DNA from 3 places in the Geobacillus sp. G4 genome. Region 1 is predicted to be linked to each of the others. Evidence: predicted binding sites of a transcription regulator. Region 1 holds the regulator's gene; each other region holds the start of a gene.
The links. The regulator LexA, encoded in region 1, represses DNA repair genes until DNA is damaged. The targets are predictions, from matches to a motif close to CGAACATATGTTCG.
Positions count from the first base shown of each region.

Region 1 (6,976 bases):
GTCGTCGATTCGTCTCATCCGGATTACGTTGCGCACGAGCGAACGGTGTCGCGGCTGCTTGCTGAATTAGGGGCTTCTTCCATTCCGATGGTCACGGTGTACAATAAAAGCGATCAAAAAGCGTCGGAATTCATTCCGACAACGACTGCTTCCATCATGATCAGCGCGCTTTCCGCCGCCGACATTGACCGGCTCCGCTATTTTCTTGAAGAGGCGGTGAAACAGCAAATGGCCCGTTACGACGTGTCGATCCCAAGCGGTGAAGGAAAATTGCTCGCTCGGTTAAAATCGGACACCATTTTGCACGAATGGCATTATAATGAACAGGGAGGCACGTACGACTGCCAAGGGTACGTGCTGCCGACGCACCCCTTGTATGGGGAGCTGCAATCATTCCAACGGTAGAAAGGGTTCATCTATGTTTTGGACACAATGGAGACACGGAGAAACCATCGCTCTTCTCATCGAGGAAATCGAAGCACAAATCGCGCCGATTCACCGCCGCATCGATGAACTGGTCGACGTCAACCAATACCGCGTGCTTGAGAGCTTCCGTCGCCATCAAGTGAGCGACGCCCACTTCATTCCGTCAACCGGTTATGGGTATGACGATGCGGGCCGCGATACGCTCGATCGCATTTTCGCTGATGTGTTTGGAGCGGAAGCGGGGCTTGTGCGCCCGCAAATCATTTCCGGCACGCACGCGATTGCGATCGCGCTGTTTGGCGTGTTGCGCCCGGGCGATGAGTTGCTTTACATCACGGGCGCTCCGTACGATACGCTTGAGGAAATCGTCGGCGTCCGCGGCCGCGGCGTCGGCTCGCTGAAAGAGTTTGGCATTCGTTATCGCAGTGTGCCGCTCACAGCAGAAGGGATGGTCGATTTTCCGGCCGTTCGCGAAGCGATCCATGAGCGGACGAAAATGATCGGCATTCAACGTTCGCGCGGCTATGCGGACCGGCCGTCGTTTACTGTCGAAGAGATCGGCGACATGATTGCATTCGTCAAGTCGATCAAACCGGATGTCGTCGTGTTTGTCGACAATTGCTACGGAGAATTCGTCGAGGAGAAAGAGCCATGCCATGTCGGCGCCGATTTGATGGCCGGCTCGCTCATTAAAAACCCGGGAGGGGGCTTGGCGAAAACGGGCGGCTACATTGTCGGCAAGCGGGAATATGTGGAGGCGTGCGCCTATCGGATGACCTCGCCGGGCATTGGAGCGGAAGTCGGTCCGTCGCTTTACAGCTTGCCGGATATGTATCAAGGCTTTTTCCTTGCGCCGCACACCGTGGGTCAGGCGCTCAAGGGGGCGGTTTTTACGGCGGCGATGCTCGAGCGGATCGGACTAAAAACCTCGCCATCGTGGAAGGCGAAGCGCACGGATTTGGTTCAGTCCGTCCGTTTTGACGATCCGGAACAAATGGTGGCGTTTTGCCAAGCGATTCAGGCTTCCTCCCCGGTCAACGCTCATTTCACTCCGTATCCGAGCGACATGCCCGGCTATGAAGACAAAGTGATCATGGCCGCCGGCACGTTCGTCCAAGGGGCAAGCATTGAGTTGACGGCCGACGGGCCGTTGCGCCCCCCATATGTCGCGTATGTGCAAGGCGGATTGACGTATTCGCATGTGAAAATCGCCGTCTGTTCCGCCATTCAGCGTTTGCTTGAACAGCGGTTGATTTGTTTGTGAGGAAACATCACGTTTCATTGACTCATTTCCTAACATTATGGTAAAATAAAGGTATCAAAAGCGAGGAGGAATTGGCATGAGCAGCCAAATTCGTCGTTCCATGCCATTGTTTCCGATTGGGATTGTGATGCAGCTGACCGACTTGTCGGCTCGGCAAATCCGCTATTATGAAGAGCACGGCCTCGTTTCGCCAGCGCGCACTGAAGGCAACCGGAGGCTGTTTTCGCTCAATGACATTGACCGCTTGCTGGAAATTAAAGATTTGATCGACCAAGGCGTCAACTTGGCGGGCATTAAGCAAATTTTTGCCGCGCGGGAGGAAGGACGCCACCAGCAGGCGGAGAAAGTCGAAAAAGTAGGAAAACCGAAGCTGTCGGACGAAGAACTGCGCGAAATTTTGCGGAATGAATTGCTGCAGGCCGGGCGGTTCCAGCGCGCATCGCTTCGCCAAGGAGATCTCGCTCGCTTCTTTCATTAATGACGGAAAATGATTTCCGAGCCGGGGAGGAGTTTGGACATGGCAAAATATACGCGTGACGACATTCTACACATCGTCAAAGAGGAAAATGTCAAGTACATCCGCCTGCAATTCACCGATATTTTGGGCACGATCAAAAACGTCGAAATTCCGATCAGCCAGCTGGAGAAAGCGCTTAACAACAAAATTATGTTTGACGGGTCGTCGATCGAAGGATTTGTCCGCATCGAAGAGTCGGATATGTATTTGTATCCGGACTTGGATACGTTCGTCATTTTCCCGTGGACTTCAGAAAAAGGAAAAGTCGCCCGCTTTATCTGCGACATTTACAACCCGGACGGCACGCCGTTTGAAGGCTGTCCGCGCTATAACTTGAAGCGGATGCTGAAAGAGATGGAGGCGCTTGGCTTCAACGCCTTTAACTTAGGAGCTGAGCCGGAATTCTTCCTCTTCAAGCTTGACGAAAAAGGACACCCGACGATGGAGCTGAACGATCGCGGCGGCTATTTCGATTTGGCGCCGACCGATCTTGGGGAAAACTGCCGGCGCGACATTGTGCTCGAGCTTGAGGAAATGGGGTTTGAAATCGAAGCGTCCCATCATGAAGTCGCTCCGGGCCAGCATGAGATCGATTTTAAATACGCTGATGCCGTAAAAGCGTGCGACGACATTCAAACGTTTAAGCTCGTCGTCAAAACGATCGCCCGCAAACACGGATTGCATGCGACCTTTATGCCGAAGCCGATTTTTGGGATCAACGGTTCAGGAATGCATTGCAACCTGTCGCTGTTCCGCAACGGTGAAAACGCCTTTTTCGATCCGAACGGCGACTTGCAGTTGAGCGATACGGCGCGGCAGTTTATCGCCGGTGTGCTGAAGCATGCGCCGAACTTTACGGCGGTGACGAACCCGACCGTCAACTCGTACAAACGGCTTGTTCCGGGCTATGAAGCGCCGTGCTACGTCGCTTGGTCGGCGCGCAACCGCAGCCCGCTCATCCGCATTCCAGCTTCGCGCGGCATGAGCACGCGCATTGAGGTGCGCAGCGTCGACCCGTCGGCCAACCCATACTTGGCCATGGCGGTGCTTTTAGCCGCTGGGCTTGACGGCATTCGCAACAAGCTCACTCCTCCGGCGCCAGTGGATCGAAACATTTACGTCATGACGAAAGAAGAACGGCTCGAAGAAGGCATTGTCGATTTGCCGGCAACGCTGCATGAAGCGTTGGAAAACTTGAAGTCCGATGAAGTGATGATTCACGCGCTCGGCAAACATTTATTCGAGCATTTCGTCGAAGCGAAAGAAATTGAGTGGGATATGTATCGGACAACGGTTCATCAATGGGAATTGGACCAATATATGGAACTCTACTGATTCATAAAAAAGCTGCCCTGAAAAAAACGGGGCAGCTTTTTTATGGGCGCAGGCCGGCACGAGTCAGTCGAACAGGCGATAGACGCCGATCACTTTGCCGAGAATCGTGCAGTCGCGGACGATGATCGGCTCAAGATGGGCGTTTTCCGGCTGCAGGCGGATGTGGTCTTTTTCCTTGAAAAACCGCTTCACCGTCGCCTCGTTGTCTTCCGTCATGGCGACGACGATGTCGCCGTTGTTGGCCGATGACTGCTGGCGGACGATGACGTAGTCGCCGTCGAGAATGCCGGCTTCGATCATGCTGTCGCCCATCACCTCAAGCATAAACAGCTGCTCTTCACCGGCGGCGAGCCGCTTCGGCAGCGGAAAGTAGCCTTCGATGTTTTCCACCGCTGTAATCGGTTGGCCGGCCGTCACCTTGCCGATGATCGGCACCGAGATGATCTCCTCTTTTTCTCTCTCCTTGGCCATATCGTTGTCCAAAATTTCAATGGCGCGCGGCTTTGTCGGGTCGCGGCGGATGTACCCTTTGCTTTCTAGGCGCGCGAGATGCCCGTGGACCGTCGAACTTGACGCCAGTCCAACCGCTTCCCCAATTTCCCGCACCGATGGAGGATAGCCTTTTGTTTTTACTTCCTGTTTAATAAACTCTAAAATTTGCTGTTGTCGTTTTGACAGTTTCGTCATTGTTTCACACCTCTCGCCACATCATTTGCCTTCATTATACCATGCGGAAGACGAAAAAACAAACATAGGTTCGAGTTTTTTATTGACACAAACAAATGTTCCTGGCTATAATGAAGGAAAGCGAACAAACATTCTAGAAAGGGTGGGAGGGAATGAGGAAAACGTTGCTGCACTATGTTTTGTTTTCATTTTTGTTTGCGCTCGTGTTGGCAGGGTTCGTTTACGCCAGCAGCCCGGTCGATAAAAAAGAATACGTGACGATCACGGTCGCTCCCGGCGATACGCTTTGGGGGCTGGCAAAACAGTACGAACAGGAACACCATATGCCGCCTGATGAGTTCATCCGCTGGGTCGTCGATGTCAACCATTTGCCGAGCCCGCGTCTTGCCGCCGGTGAACAAATTGTCATTCCTGTGTTAAAATCAAAGCAGGGCGGCTCGGTGGCCGTCAATCAGTGATGGAAAGAAGGGATTGGCCATGAGGGCGGTCATTTACTGCCGCGTCAGCACGGACAAAGCTGAACAGGAAACGTCGCTCGCGAGGCAACGAGATGAGCTCGAGCAGCTGGCGGCCGAGTGTGGATTTGAAGTCGTGAAAGTGATCGCCGAGCAGGCGAGCGGTTATGAAGCCGACCGCGACGGCGTGTTGGAGCTGCTTTCGCTTTGCGAGGAAGGCGAGGTCGATGTGCTGCTCATTCAAGATGAAACGCGGCTTGGGCGCGGCCATGCGCGCATGGCGGTGCTGCATTGCTTGAAAAAGCAAGGGGTGAAAATATACAGCGCCAGCCACCGCGGGGAGATGCCGCTGTCGGAGGCCGATGAGATGGTGTTATCCATCATCGCTATTGTCGAGGAGTACCAAAGAAAAATACATAACGCCAAAATTAAGCGTGGCATGCAGCGAGCCATCGCCAGCGGCTACCGACCGGAGCGGAACCTAAGGCGCCGGGGCGAAAACGCCGGGCGCGATCGAATCGATCTGCCGGTTGAGGAGATCGTCCGCTTGCGCGAGCGCGGACTGACGTTTGCCGATATCGCCGCGACGATGCGAAGCTTCGGCTACGAGGTGTCCAAGGCGACCGTCCATCGGCGTTACCAGGAATATATGGACGAGCAACAAAGGCGGCGTTGATCGTGTACTGCGCCTGGCCCTAAAGCGGCGAGCGGGCAAAGGAAACCAAGATGCCATCGTTGCCATCTTCCCGGTTGATCAGATAAGATAAAACAGAGTGAGAATATGGCAGATAGGAGAAGATGATCAATGCTTGCCAAACATAAATTAGCCCGCATCAATGAACTGGCGAAAAAAGCGAAAACGGCCGGCTTGTCGGCCGAAGAGGCTTTCGAGCAAGCGAAGCTGCGCCGTGAGTACATTCAAGCGTTCCGCAAGGCGATGACCGATATGCTCCATACAGTGACCGTCATTGACCCGAACGGCAACGACGTGACGCCGAAAAAATTAAAGGAAAGCCAGCGGCGGCGCTTCCATTAAGCCGCGAAAAAACAGACGGCGTCTCGTTTGTCCCGAAGGAGGAAATAAACGTTGTACAAGGAATCTGATTTTCTATATGATAGTAAATGACACCATGTTGATGAAAGGGAGGAAGACGATGGCGCATTCAATCGAGGAGTTGGCGATTACGACGATTCGAACGCTGTCGATTGACGCGATCGAAAAAGCGAAATCCGGGCACCCGGGCATGCCGATGGGCGCGGCGCCGATGGCGTACACGCTTTGGACGAAATTTATGAATCATAACCCGGCGAATCCAAACTGGTTCAACCGCGACCGGTTTGTCTTGTCAGCCGGGCACGGGTCGATGTTATTGTACAGCTTGCTTCATTTAAGCGGCTACGACGTATCGATGGATGATTTGAAACAATTCCGTCAATGGGGAAGCAAAACGCCGGGCCATCCGGAATACGGCCATACGCCGGGCGTGGAAGCGACGACCGGCCCGCTCGGCCAAGGGATTGCGATGGCGGTCGGCATGGCCATGGCGGAACGGCATTTGGCTGCTACATACAACCGCGACGGGTTTGAGATCATCAATCATTATACGTACGCCATTTGCGGCGACGGCGATTTGATGGAAGGAGTGGCGAGCGAAGCTGCGTCACTCGCCGGCCACTTGAAGCTCGGCCGTCTGATCGTCCTGTATGACTCGAACGACATTTCGCTGGACGGGGAGCTCAACCTGTCGTTCTCGGAAAACGTCGCCCAACGTTTCCAAGCGTACGGCTGGCAATATTTGCGCGTTGAGGACGGCAACAATATTGAAGAAATCGCCAAAGCGCTCGAGGAGGCGCGGGCGGACCTCAGCCGGCCGACGCTCATTGAAGTAAAAACGACGATTGGCTACGGCGCGCCAAATAAAGCGGGCACGTCCGGCGTCCACGGCGCTCCGCTCGGCGCCCAAGAGGCGAAGCTGACGAAGGAAGCGTACCGCTGGACGTTTGCTGAAGATTTTTATGTACCGGAAGAAGTATATGCCCATTTCCGAGAAACGGTGCAAGAGGCCGGTGCGAAAAAAGAAGCGGAATGGAACGAACAGTTCGCCGCGTACGAACGGGCGCATCCGGAGCTGGCCGCCGAGCTGAAGCGGGCGATTGAAGGGAAGCTTCCGGATGGCTGGGAGGCGGCGCTGCCGGTGTATGAAGCGGGCAAAAGCCTGGCGACCCGCTCATCGTCCGGGGAAGTGATCAACGCCATCGCCAAAGCGGTGCCGCAATTGTTTGGCGGTTCGG
Region 1 covers NZ_JBEPJY010000001.1:57,165-64,140, reverse strand. Annotated here, with positions in the region: gene hflX (GTPase HflX) at 1-405, shown strand, start outside; gene ABS784_RS00315 (methionine gamma-lyase family protein) at 419-1,690, shown strand; gene ABS784_RS00310 (MerR family transcriptional regulator) at 1,767-2,168, shown strand; gene glnA (type I glutamate--ammonia ligase) at 2,208-3,542, shown strand; gene lexA (transcriptional repressor LexA) at 3,606-4,229, opposite strand; gene yneA (cell division suppressor protein YneA) at 4,382-4,687, shown strand; gene ABS784_RS00290 (YneB family resolvase-like protein) at 4,707-5,360, shown strand; gene ABS784_RS00285 (DUF896 domain-containing protein) at 5,490-5,720, shown strand; gene tkt (transketolase) at 5,839-6,976, shown strand, end outside.

Region 2 (6,976 bases), on a different contig from region 1:
CGTCCAATGAAATTTACGTATTTCCAACCGCCTCTCCGCGTGACTCCCGCTGCGTTTGGCTCTCGCACATGCACGTCTATCGGTATGAGCCTGCCAAATATGAGCGGACCATCGTTTATTTCCGCAACGGAAAAAGCATATCCCTCGATGTTTCCTGCAAATCGTTCATCAACCAGTTATACCGAACGGCTCAACTTCGAACGAAATTATCCGAGCGGATGGAAGCGAGGGAGCGCAAACTCCAATACATATTTCGCATGCAGCAAGAAAAACAGAGTTAGCTGAACAAATTGATAAAAATGGTTTTTCCTAAAGATGAGTTCAAATTAGGCGCCTGGACGTGTAAAATAAAGATATAAACGGCATTTGAATGGGGAATAGACATGGATATGGAAACAATCAAACAATGGTTCACGCTCGACAGCATCCTTTCCCTGCTCGAACAATACCGCTCTTTCGGCGTGCTTCCCGGCATCGCAGCGACGTTGCTTGAGTCGTTTTTTCCCATTTTGCCCATGTTCGTCTTCGTGATGGCGAACGCAGCGGCGTTTGGACTATGGAAAGGGTTTCTGATCTCTTGGCTAGGCGCTTCACTTGGCTCGCTCATCGTGTTTTGGCTGACGCGGAAAGTGGGGCAGAAGCGTTTTTTTCACTTTATCCGCCGCCACCCGAAAGTGCGGCAGTTTATGCATTGGATTGAGCGACACGGATTTGGTCCGCTGTTTTTGTTGTATTGCTTTCCGTTCACCCCATCGGCGCTTGTCAATATTGTTGCCGGACTGTCGCGCATCAGCCGCCAGCAGTTTGTATTGGCGGTGCTGCTAGGAAAGATGATCATGGTGTTTACCATCAGTTTTATCGGCTATGACTTGAAGGCGCTCATCCGTCAGCCGCTGCGCACGGCGATGATCGCCGCAGTCGTTCTGTTGCTTTGGTACGCCGGAAAACGGGTGGAAGCGCGATTTTCGTTGACGGAAGAACAAGGCGGCGAGGAGGGCGGGGAGTGACGAAGCAAAAAGAAAAACGAGGCCGCCGATGGCCATGGTTTGTTGCCGTTTGCGTTGTCGCCACGCTTCGGTTGTTCGTGTTCAGCAATTACGTGGTGGAAGGAAAATCGATGATGCCGACGCTAGAGAGCGGCAATTTGTTGATCGTCAATAAGCTTTCCTACGACATCGGGCCTATTCGCCGGTTCGACATTATCGTTTTTCACGCCAACAAAAAGGAAGATTACGTCAAGCGGGTTATCGGCCTGCCTGGCGATCGGATCGCGTACAAAAATGACATCTTGTATGTCAACGGAAAAAAAGTTGACGAACCGTATTTGCGCCCGTATAAACAAAAGCTGCTTGACGGCAGGCTGACCGGGGATTTTACACTTGAGGAGGTGACCGGGAAAACACGGGTGCCTCCCGGCTGCATTTTCGTTCTTGGCGACAACCGGCTTAGCAGCTGGGACAGCCGCCATTTTGGATTTGTCAAAATCAACCAAATTGTCGGCAAGGTGGACTTTCGCTACTGGCCGTTTAAACAGTTCGCCTTTCAGTTTTAACCTTCATCTCGAAAGAAGTCTTCCGCTTCTATAACGAAGTGAAGCTTCGGAGACCAATAAATGGATCCTTCGAAGCGAGGTTGTTCAGTCGTCCGACAGTCGCTGACATGTCGGCTGGCTTCACAAAAAGAAACAAACGTTAACGTTTCAGATTGCCTCCATATAACCCGCAGCCGGAAGGGCGTTTTTTTCTTCCCAAAAGCGAACGTATGTGCTAAAATAAAACAAATAAAGGAAACGAATGGTGGTGGATACAATGTCGCTGCGGTTTTTGCTCGGACGGTCAGGAAGTGGGAAAACGGCTGTCTGCCTCGAAGAAATTCGCCGCCAGTTGCAAGAGGATCCAAAAGGAAGGGCGATCGTCTATCTCGTTCCGGAGCAAATGACATTTCAATGCGAATACGCGTTGATACATACCGAGGGAGTGGGCGGGATGATTCGCGCCCAAGTGTTCAGCTTCACCCGTCTCGCTTGGCGCGTGTTGCAGGAAACAGGCGGCATGACCCGGTACCATATTCATGATGTTGGTGTGCAGATGATGATCCGCAAAATTATTGAGCAACGCAAACAAGAGCTGAAACTGTTTGGCCGCGCGGCGGACAAACATGGGTTTATCGAGCAGCTGAACGAAATGATCACCGAATGCAAACGGTATTGCCTGACGCCGGGCGAACTCCGCCGACATGCCAAGGCGTTCGAGGATGGGCCAAGCCAGCCGGGCCGCCGCTTGCTCGCTGACAAGTTGAGCGATGTCGCGCTTGTGTATGAGGAACTTGAGCGGAGTCTTATCGGCCACTATCTTGATTCGGAAGATTATTTGCGCTTGCTCGCTGAGCATATTCCGCGCTCAAGTTATTTGCGGGATGCCGATATTTACATCGACGGCTTTCATCATTTCGCGCCGCAAGAATATATGATCATCGAACAGCTTCTTCGCCATTGCCGGCGCGTCACCGTTTGTTTGACGATCGACCGCCCGTATGACGACGGAATGCCGGACGAACTTCATCTCTTTTATTTGCCGGCGCAAACGTATCGCCAGCTGAGGGAGTTGGCGCTAAGCAATGACATTGCGATCGAAGAGCCGATCGTGCTTTCGGCCAACCGACGCCATGAAGACAGGGCGCTCGTTCATCTTGAGGCGCAATTTCACCGACGCCCGTTGCTTCCATATGGTGCAAAGACCGATGCCGTCCATCTTTATGAGGCGTCCAATCGCCGAGCGGAAATCGAAGCGGTCGCACGCGAAATCATCCGCCTTGTCCGCGATGAAGGGGCGCGCTATCGCGACATTGCGCTGATCATCCGCCAGACGGAGGCGTACCGCGATCTGGTGAAAACGGTGTTTTTTGATTTTGGGATCCCGTATTTTATGGATGAAAAAGAACCGATGCACCACCACCCGCTCATTGAACTCGTGCGCGCTGCCTTAGAGACGGTCGTGACGCGTTGGCGATATGAAGCGGTGTTTCGGGCGGTGAAAACGGATTTGCTTTTTCCAACGGACGGCGATCTGCACATGTGGCGCGAGGCGGCCGACAAGCTCGAAAACTATGTGCTTGCTTACGGAATCAAAGGGGATAAGTGGACAAACAATGAGCGCTGGGCGTATCGGCGCTATCAGGCGCTTGACGGTTTGAACGTACCACAAACGGACGAAGAGCGGCAGTTTGAGGACATGCTCAATGAATGGCGCGAGGCGTTGGCCGCTCCGCTTCGCCGGTTGGAGCGCCGTCTGCGCCGGGCGGAGGACGGACGCGGGTTTTGTATGGCATTATATCTGTTTTTGGAAGAATTGCAGATTCCAAAAAAACTAGAGAAAATGAGCGCACAAGCGGAAGCGGACGGCCGCCTCGTTGAAGCGCGCCAGCATGAACAGGCGTGGAACGCCGTCGTCGATTTGCTTGACCAATATGTAGAAATGCTCGGGACAGAATCACTGCCGCTCGCTGAGTTTGTCAAGATTATCGAAGCTGGGCTCGATCGGTTGGAGTTCTCCCTTGTGCCGCCGGCGATGGACCAGGTGATCGTCGCTCAGCTTGATCGCTCTCGTTTGATTGACATCAAGTATGCGTTCGTCATCGGCGCCAACGATGGCGTTATTCCAGCGAAAGTGAAGGAAGACGGGCTGATGGCGGAAGTGGAGCGCGAGCAGCTGCGTGAGTTGGGGGTGGCGCTCGCCCCAGGGGGGCGGGAGCAGCTGTTTTATGACCCGTTTTTTGTCTACTTGGCACTTGTTTGTCCGAGCCGGCGGCTGTATGTTACATATCCGCTTGCTGATGGGGAAGGGAAAGCGTTGATGCCGTCGCCGCTCATCAAGCAGCTTACGGAACTGTTTCCGCATGCGCCGGTGCATCTGTGCGGCAACGACCCGTTCGACGCCCCGGCAGAAAAAGCAGAGGCGTTCGTGACCGCGCCGCGGGCGACGCAAACGTATTTGATCAGCCAGCTCCGAGCATGGAAGCGCAACTACGGCATCGATCCGCTTTGGTGGGATGTGTATAACACGTTCATCGGCCATCGGGACTGGAAGGAGCAGGTGCGGCATGCCGTCTCCGCGCTCTTTTATACAAACGGAGCGACGCCGCTCAAAAAACAGTGGAGCCAGCGGCTGTACGGCAAAAAAATTCAGGCGAGCGTCTCGCGCATGGAGCAGTTTCAAAAATGCCCGTACGCCCATTTCGCATCGCACGGGCTGCGGTTGAAAGAGCGCAACGTTTTCCGACTTGAGGCGCCGGATGTTGGGCAATTGTTCCATGCCGCCATCAAGCAAATCGCCGACCGGCTGAGCGAACAGCATCTTGATTGGCGCGAACTGTCAAGACCAGACTGTGAACGGCTGTCGGCCGAAGCGGTCGAGCGAATCGCCCCGCTCATCCAGCAGCAAGTGCTCTCAAGCTCTCATCGCTATGAATATATGAAACGAAAATTGAAACACGTCGTTGCCCGTACAACCCATGTGTTAAGTGAGCATGCGCGGGCGAGCGGTTTCGTTCCGATCGGACTTGAGCTGTCATTCGGCCCCAATGGCGACCTGCCGCCGCTTCGGTTTCGACTGCCCGACGGAACAGTGATGGAGCTTGTTGGGCGGATCGACCGCGTCGATAAGGCGGAAAGCAGCCAAGGAGTGCTTCTTCGCATTATCGATTACAAATCGAGCGCGAAAACGCTCGATTTGACGGAAGTATATTACGGCTTGGCGCTGCAAATGCTCACCTACCTGGACATCGTGCTGACGTATGCCGAACAGCTCGTCGGACAGCCGGCCTTGCCAGCCGGGGTGCTTTATTTTCACATCCACAATCCGATCGTTCAAGCGAAGCAATGGGTGGATGATGAGGTGGAAATGGCGAAAAAGTTGCTTGAACCGTTTCGGATGCGCGGGCTGTTGCTCGCTGACGTCGAGGCGATCCGGTTGATGGACGGCCGAACGGAAGACGGACAATGGTCGCTGATTGTGCCCGCTCAGCTTACGAAAAGCGGGTCGATCCATTCGCGTTCGTCGGTGGCGAGTCCATCCGACTTTGCCGCGCTCCGCCAGCATGTCCGCCGTTTGTTCATCGACATCGGCGGACAAATCGCCGACGGCGTCGTGTCGATCGCCCCGTACAAGTTGAAAGATAAAACAGCGTGCGAGTTTTGCGTTTTCAAACCGGTCTGCCAATTTGATGAGGCACTCTCCGGCAACGAATACCGGAAGCTTGCCCCGCAAACGAAGGAAGCGGTCATCGAAAAACTAGCGGAAGGGAAGGAAGGATAAATGAACGCCACGATTCGCCCGAAGCCGGCTGGGAGCCGATGGACGGATGAACAATGGAAGGCGATCGCCGCGGGCGGCCGAGACATTCTTGTCGCCGCGGCGGCCGGATCCGGGAAAACGGCCGTTCTTGTCGAGCGGATCATTCAAAAAGTGACGGCGGAAGAAGGAGCGGTCGATATCGACCGGCTGCTTGTCGTTACCTTTACCAATGCGGCAGCCGCGGAGATGAAAGCAAGAATCGGCGAGGCGCTCGAGCGGGAATTGGCCAAGCGTCCGCATTCGCTCCATTTGCGACGTCAACTCAGCCTGCTTCCCCGCGCCGCGATCTCGACGCTCCATTCCTTTTGCTTGGATGTCATTCGCAAATATTACTATTTGCTTGATTTGGATCCGTCGTTTCGCATCGCGGATGAAACGGAAATCGAGCTGTTGAAAGAGGATGTCCTTGAAGAGCTGCTTGAGGAGGAATATGGAAAGCCGGACAACGAGCGGTTTTTCGCTGTCGTCGATGCCTATACGGGCGACCGGAGCGATGCGGAGCTGCAGGAGATGATTGTCGCCCTTTATGAATTTTCCCGCTCCCATCCGGAACCAGATGAATGGTTGGCCGGTTTGACCTCGATGTATGATGTCGATGAACGAACAGATATAAAGACGCTGCCAGCAGCCCGCTATATCGCGCAACATGCTGCGATGGAGCTGGCGGCGGCCAGACGGCTGATCCGAAGGGCGCTTGAGCTTGCTGAAGAGCCGGGCGGACCGCGTCCGTACGCGGAGCGGCTGCGCGAAGATCGAGATATGATCGCTGATTTGGAAACGCGTCTTTCTGGACCGTGGGCCGAGCTGCATCGCGCGCTAAAGGCGCTGTCGTTTGGGCGGCTGCCGGCCTGCCGCGGCAAGGACTATGACGAGCGGCTGATCGACGAAGCCAAATCGTTGCGTGATCAGGCGAAAAAGAAAGTGGAGGCGCTGCGCGACAATGTGTTTTCGCTCGATCCATCCGTTTGGCTCCGCCATATGCGGGAAATGAAGCCGATCGTTGAAACGATCGCTAACCTTGTCCGCCGTTTTGCCGTCATGTTCCAAGCGGTGAAACGGGAAAAAGGAATCGTTGATTTTTCTGACTTGGAACATTATTGTTTGCATATTTTGCGGCGGCGCGATCCGGAAACGGGCGAATGGCAGCCTTCCCCCGCCGCCTTGGAATACCAGGCGCAGTTTGATGAAGTGCTTGTTGACGAGTATCAAGATACGAACCTCGTTCAAGAAGCGATTTTGCAGCTGGTGAAAAAAGGGAGCGAACGAACAGGCAATTTGTTTATGGTCGGCGACGTGAAACAGTCGATTTACCGATTCCGCCTTGCCGAGCCGATGCTGTTTCTGGACAAATACAAACGATTCACCGCAGACGGAGAAGAAGGGGGGATGAAAATCGATCTTGCGAGCAACTTCCGCAGCCGCCGCGAAGTGCTTGACGGGACGAATTTTCTGTTTGCGCAACTCATGGGGGAAACCGTCGGCGAAATGGTTTACGACGAAGCGGCGCAGTTGAAATACGGCGCTGATTACCCGGAAGGGGAGGATGCGGCGCCGGAAGTTATGATCATCAACCGGCAGCGTGCGGCGGAAGAGGACGAAGAGGAAGCGGCTGAATGGGAAGCGGC
Region 2 covers NZ_JBEPJY010000004.1:94,294-101,269, forward strand. Annotated here, with positions in the region: gene ABS784_RS06560 (competence protein ComK) at 1-281, shown strand, start outside; gene ABS784_RS06565 (TVP38/TMEM64 family protein) at 384-1,007, shown strand; gene lepB (signal peptidase I) at 1,004-1,552, shown strand; gene addB (helicase-exonuclease AddAB subunit AddB) at 1,809-5,312, shown strand; gene addA (helicase-exonuclease AddAB subunit AddA) at 5,313-6,976, shown strand, end outside.
Region 2: the regulator LexA is predicted to act here: its motif matches at 1,755-1,768, upstream of addB (helicase-exonuclease AddAB subunit AddB).

Region 3 (6,976 bases), on a different contig from region 1:
AAAACGGGCCGTCGAGGCGGCGCTTTCCTCCTATATGGCGCGGCTTCGTGGGCCGGAGACGCTGAAAAAGGCGATGGCCTACTCGCTTGAGGCCGGCGGCAAACGAATCCGCCCGCTTTTGTTGCTGGCGACCATCCAAGCGCTTGGCAAAGACCCGGCGATCGGTCTGCCAGTCGCTTGCGCCATTGAAATGATCCATACGTACTCGCTCATTCATGATGATTTGCCAAGCATGGACAACGATGATTTGCGGCGCGGCAAACCGACGAACCATAAAGTGTTCGGCGAGGCGATGGCCATTTTGGCCGGGGACGCCTTGCTTACGTATGCGTTTCAATTGATCGCCGAGGTTGATGACGACCGCGTTCCGCCTTCCGTCCGGCTGCAGCTCATCGAGCAGCTCGCGAAGGCGGCCGGCCCGGAAGGCATGGTCGCTGGACAGGCGGCTGATATGGAGGCGGAAGGAAAAACGCTGGCGCTTGCGGAACTGGAATACATCCACCGCCATAAGACGGGGAAAATGTTGCAATACAGCGTGCACGCCGGGGGGCTGCTTGGCGGCGCCGATGGTCGGCAGACGCGCGAACTCAACGAGTTCGCCGCACATTTAGGCCTCGCCTTTCAAATTCGCGACGATATTTTGGACATTGAAGGAATGGAAGAAAAAATCGGCAAGCGAGTCGGCAGCGACCGCGACAACAAGAAGGCGACATATCCGGCGCTTCTTTCGCTAGGCGGTGCCAAAGAGAAACTGGCGTTTCACATCGACGCCGCGAAGCGCCATTTGCAACAAGCCAAAATCGATGACGCGGTGCTGGCCTACATTTGCGAGCTTGTCGCGGTCCGCGACCACTGATGCGGGGCGGCGGCCTCTTGTTCCCGTTGTTCGCTTTCCTTCGGGGCGGAGGCGGCCTTGTTTTTTTGGTTGTTTTCCGCCGGGCGGCCGCCGCAAGTTCTATAGATACACCACAAAACGCGTCCTAGGTGGTGACGGGCTGCGTTGGCGGGAAAAGTCGATTTTTCGCGCCGGATCATGTATAATAATACTACCTGTACGAGGAGAAACGGCTCGGAGAACGACAGAATGAAAGCGAGTGATCTTTGTTGGACTTGACAAAAATTGACCATCCGCGCGTTGTCAAAAACATGTCCATTCCTGAGCTGAAACGGTTAAGCGCCGAGATTCGGCGGTTTTTAATTGAGAAGTTGTCGAAAACGGGCGGACATATCGGCCCAAACTTAGGGGTCGTCGAGCTGACGATCGCCCTCCACCGCGAATTCGACAGCCCAAAAGACAAGCTCATTTGGGATGTCGGACACCAGTCATACGTGCATAAAATTTTGACCGGACGCGCCGCCGCGTTTGACACGCTCCGCCAATACAAGGGGCTGTCCGGGTTCCCGAAACGGAGCGAAAGCGAGCATGACGTGTGGGAAACGGGCCATAGCTCGACGTCGCTGTCGGCGGCGATGGGAATGGCGATCGCCCGTGATTTGAAAGGGACGGATGAATACATCGTGCCGATCATCGGCGACGGGGCGCTCACCGGCGGCATGGCGCTTGAGGCGCTCAACCATATCGGGCATGAGAAAACGGATATGATTGTCATCTTAAACGACAATGAAATGTCGATCGCCCCGAACGTCGGCGCGTTGCACAACATCCTCGGTCGGTTGCGCACCGCCGGCAAATACCAGTGGGTGAAAGATGAACTGGAGCTGCTGCTCAAGCGCATCCCAGCGGTCGGCGGCAAGCTGGCGGCGACGGCCGAGCGGCTGAAAGACAGCTTGAAATATTTGCTTGTCTCCGGCGTGTTTTTCGAAGAGCTCGGGTTTACGTATTTAGGCCCGGTCGACGGCCACGATTTTGAGGATTTGTTTGAGAACTTGCGCTATGCGAAGAAGATGAAAGGTCCGGTGCTTGTGCATGTCATCACGAAGAAAGGGAAAGGATACAGTCCGGCGGAAAACGACAAAGTCGGCACATGGCACGGCACAGGGCCGTACAAAATCGAAACCGGCGCTTTTGTCAAAACGAAAGAGGCCGGTCCGTCATGGAGCGCGCTTGTCAGCGAAACCGTGCGCCGGCTCGCTCGCACCGACCCGCGCATCGTCGCGATTACGCCGGCGATGCCGGTCGGCTCGAAGCTGGAAGGGTTCGCAAGCGAGTTTCCAGATCGGATGTTTGATGTTGGCATCGCCGAGCAGCACGCGACAACGCTCGCGGCTGGATTGGCGACGCAAGGGATGAAACCGTTTTTGGCCATTTATTCGACATTTTTGCAGCGCGCCTATGACCAAGTCGTCCATGATGTATGCCGGCAAAACTTAAATGTCTTTTTCGCCATTGACCGTGCTGGGTTGGTCGGGGCGGACGGCGAAACGCACCAAGGGGTGTTTGACATCGCCTTTTTGCGCCATGTGCCGAATTTGGTGTTGATGATGCCAAAAGACGAAAACGAAGGACAGCACATGGTGTACACCGCCATCCGCTACGACGACGGGCCAATCGCCATGCGTTTCCCGCGCGGCAACGGGCTTGGCGTACCGCTTGATGAGGAGCTGAAAGAAATCCCAATCGGCACGTGGGAAGTGTTGCGCGACGGCTGCGATGCGGCGATTTTGACGTTTGGCACGACGATTTCGATGGCGCTTAAGGCGGCCGACGAGCTGGCGAAAGACGGCATATCGGTGAAAGTCGTCAACGCTCGCTTTTTGAAGCCGATGGACGTGGCGATGCTTCACGAACTGCTTGAGAGCCGCCTGCCGATCTTAACGGTCGAAGAGGCGGTGCTGCAAGGCGGCTTTGGCAGTGCTGTGTTGGAGTTTGCTCATGATCATGGTTATCACGGAGCGGTCATCGAACGGATGGGCATCCCGGACCGCTTTATCGAACATGGAAGCGTCAGCGAGCTGCTCAATGAAATCGGGCTGACGTCGACCCATATCATCGACCGCATCAAAACGATGGTGCCAAGAAAACAGAAAAGGGCTTGAGACATGAAAGGAAAAAAAGAACGGCTCGATGTGCTGCTTGTCGAACGAGGGCTGGCGGAAACGCGGGAAAAGGCGAAGCGAGCGATCATGGCCGGGCTTGTCTATTCAAACGACGTTCGACTCGATAAGCCCGGGGAAAAAGTGCCGGTTGACATTCCGCTTGAGGTGAAAGGCAACCCGCTTCCGTACGTCAGCCGCGGTGGGTTGAAACTGGAAAAAGCGTTGCGCGAGTTTCATATTCGCGTGGAAAATAAAATTGTTCTTGACATCGGCGCGTCGACCGGCGGTTTCACCGACTGCGCCTTGCAGCATGGGGCGAAGCTGACGTATGCCGTCGATGTCGGCTACAACCAGCTTGCCTGGAAGCTGCGTCAAGACGAGCGCGTCGTTGTAATGGAGCGGACGAACTTCCGCTACGTGACGCCGGATCAGTTTACGAAAGGGCTGCCGGAAGTAGCTGTCATCGATGTCTCGTTTATTTCGCTGCGGCTCATTTTGCCGGTCGTCAAGACGGTCATGGTGCCGGGCGGCGATGTGATTGCTCTCGTCAAGCCGCAGTTTGAAGCCGGCAAGGAAAAGGTCGGCAAAAAAGGGATCATCCGCGATCCGAACATTCACGAGGAAGTGCTCGAATCGATCATTCAATTCGCCTGCGCGGAAGGGTTCGATGTTCTTCATTTAACGTATTCACCGATTACCGGCGGCGACGGCAATATTGAATTTTTGCTTCATGCTGCCTATCCTGGAGGAAACCGGGAGGGAGAAAACCGACTGCCAGCATCCGTCGCCGACGTGGTGAGCGAGGCGCATGCCCGATTGCGGGCGGGGAGCGTGGAGCCAAGCGGCAAATAGCGTCGGCGGGACGGACAATCTGCTCTGCACTTTGAAAAGCGGGGAGGTGGCGCAATGTGAACAAAGGGCAAAGGCATATTAAAATTCGCGAAATCATTATGAACCATGACATTGAAACGCAAGACGAGCTTGTCGACCGGCTGAGAGAAGCTGGCTTTAACGTCACCCAGGCGACCGTCTCGCGCGACATTAAAGAAATGCAGCTCGTCAAAGTGCCGATGGCCAACGGCCGCTACAAGTACAGCCTTCCGTCCGACCAGCGCTTCAATCCGTTGCAAAAGCTGAAGCGGGCGCTTGTTGATGTGTTTGTGAAGCTTGACGGAACGGGCAACTTGCTTGTGTTGCGGACGCTGCCGGGCAACGCCCATGCCGTCGGCGTCTTGCTCGACAATTTGGATTGGAACGAAATCGTCGGTACGATTTGCGGCGACGATACGTGCCTGATCATCTGCCGTACTCCGAAAGATGCGGAAAAAGTGTCCGACCAGCTGTTGTCCATGCTCTAGGCGAGGACCGGCCCAGCTTCCGTTCCACGTTCAAGGACGGAACGACAGGGCGGTCCTCGTTTGCAAATCCGAACATACGTGCTATAATCAAAAGTGGAATTAATCGGACAGGCAAGGAGTGGTGAAATGCTCGCCGAGCTGTCGATTAAAAATTTCGCCATTATCGAGTCGCTCTCGTTGTCGTTTGACAAAGGGCTGACGGTGTTAACCGGCGAAACGGGAGCCGGCAAATCGATCATCATCGACGCGATTCATTTGTTGATCGGCGGACGCGGCTCCGCTGAATTTGTCCGCTTTGGAGCGGAAAAGGCGGAAATCGAAGGGCTGTTTTTGCTTGATGATGACCGCCATCCGTGCTGGCAAAAATGCGCAGACGTTGGCATCGACGCCAGCGACGGCATGATCGTGTTGCGCCGCGATATTTTCGCCAACGGCAAAAGCGTCTGCCGCATTAACGGCAAGCTCGTCACGACGGCGGTGCTGCGCGACATCGGGGCGACGCTTGTTGATATTCACGGCCAGCATGAACATCAAGAACTGATGGATCCGTCCCGCCATCTGCCGCTTTTAGACGAGTTCGGCGGCCTAGAGGCGGCAGAGGCGCTTGCTCGCTACCGCGCCGTCTACGAGCGGTATGAGGAGCTCGGAAACAAATTGAAAAAGCTGAGCGAAAATGAACAGCAAATGGCGCACCGGCTTGATTTGCTGACGTTTCAGCTGCGTGAAATCGAGCAGGCGGCGCTCGAGCCGGGCGAGGACGAGCGGCTGATGGAGGAAAAAGTTCGCATCGTCAATTTTCAAAAAATTTATACCGCGCTGCAGAAAAGCTATGAGGCCCTCTCCGGAGAGGGACGCGGGCTTGATTCCATCGGGGAGGCGATGCGCCATCTCGATGACGTCGCAGGCATGGATGCAGCGCTCAAAGATGCGCATGAAACGACGGCGAACTGCTACTATTTGCTCGAGGAAGTCATGTACAAGCTGCGCGATCAAATTGAGGAGATGGAATACGACCCAGAGCGGCTCGATGCCATTGAAAGCCGTCTCGCGGAAATCGGGCAGCTCAAACGAAAATACGGGGCGACGATCGCCGATATTTTGCACTATGCCGAGACGATCGCCGAGGAAATCGAGACAATCGAAAATCGCGAAACGCATGTGCATGAGCTTAAGCAGCAGCTCGCTCTGGTGACGGACGAGTTGCTCACGGAGGCGAAAAACGTCACCGCTGTTCGGCAAACATATGCCCGGCGCCTGATTGAGCGCATTCATCAAGAACTGAAAGACTTGTACATGGACAAAACGAAATTTGACATCGTATTTGCCAAGCGCGAAGGATCGCTTGACGCTCCCTTGGTCGACGGCGTGCCGGTTAGGTTCCAAGAAGATGGCATCGATGTCGTCGAGTTTTACATTTCGACGAACGTCGGCGAGCCGTTAAAACCGCTCGTCAAAGTCGCTTCCGGCGGCGAGCTGTCGCGCATTATGCTGGCGTTGAAAACGATTTTTTCCAAACATCAAGGAGTGACGTCGATTGTTTTTGATGAGGTCGACACCGGTGTCAGCGGACGCGTCGCCCAGGCAATGGCGGAAAAAATTTACCGCATCGCCAGCCAGTCGCAAGTGCTTTGCATTTCCCATCTGCCGCAAGTCGCTGCGATGGCGGACACGCACTTGTTGATCGCCAAAGAGACGGATGGGGAACGGACGAAAACAGTCGTGAGGAAGCTCAATGAGGAGGAGAAAGTGAAAGAAATCGGGCGGATGATTTCCGGCGTCGAGATGACGGAATTGACGAAACGGCATGCCAAAGAGCTGTTGGAACTGGCGGCGAAAATGAAACATTGATTCCTGTTTCCCCTGTTCGTCGAGGGGAGGCGCATCCCTCTCAAAGCGGGCCGATTCCGCCTGCCTGTTCTGCCTTGGCGCCCGCTTTCCTTAAGAGAACTACGGTGTTTCATAAAGATAAGCAAAAAGCCGCGCGGCTGTCCGGATGCAAGTCCATCCAATTCCGGGCAGCTTTTTTATCGACAGGGCGATTATATTTTCCCCGGTTCAGGCAAAATTAAAACTGTAACCGTTTTTGCATGGTGTAGGCGGGAGCGAGGAGAGTGGACGACATTGAATAAAGAAACGGCGCGAAAAATCGCAGGAGTGCTTCTCCTTGGTATATTGACGGCCATCGCCTTTTCCAAACCGATGAAGGAATATTGGCAAATTCCGAAGCAGCTTGTCCTGTTTGAAGGCGATGCGGTTGAATTTCCTGCCGCTTCCCTTCCCGTGCAAGCGGCCGTCAATGACCGAAACGCTCCCGAAACGCTCAATATTGAGCGAAAAAACGGTTCTCTGTCTGTAAAGGCGAAACGCCGCGGACATGAAACGATGATGTTGCAGGTTGCCGGAATGCCGATCAAGCAAGTGGATGTCAACGTGCTGCCGACGCTCAAAGTCATTCCCGGCGGACAATCGATCGGCGTCAAGCTCAATACCGTCGGCGTTCTTGTCGTCGGTTACCACCTTGTCGAAACCGAAAACGGGAAAAAATCGCCGGGAGAGGCAGCCGGCATTCAAGTCGGCGACATCATTATCGGCATTAACGGCCAAAAAATCGAAAACATGAG
Region 3 covers NZ_JBEPJY010000003.1:110,683-117,658, forward strand. Annotated here, with positions in the region: gene ABS784_RS04770 (polyprenyl synthetase family protein) at 1-856, shown strand, start outside; gene dxs (1-deoxy-D-xylulose-5-phosphate synthase) at 1,105-2,997, shown strand; gene ABS784_RS04780 (TlyA family RNA methyltransferase) at 3,001-3,849, shown strand; gene ahrC (transcriptional regulator AhrC/ArgR) at 3,906-4,355, shown strand; gene recN (DNA repair protein RecN) at 4,482-6,203, shown strand; gene spoIVB (SpoIVB peptidase) at 6,477-6,976, shown strand, end outside.
Region 3: the regulator LexA is predicted to act here: its motif matches at 4,425-4,438, upstream of recN (DNA repair protein RecN).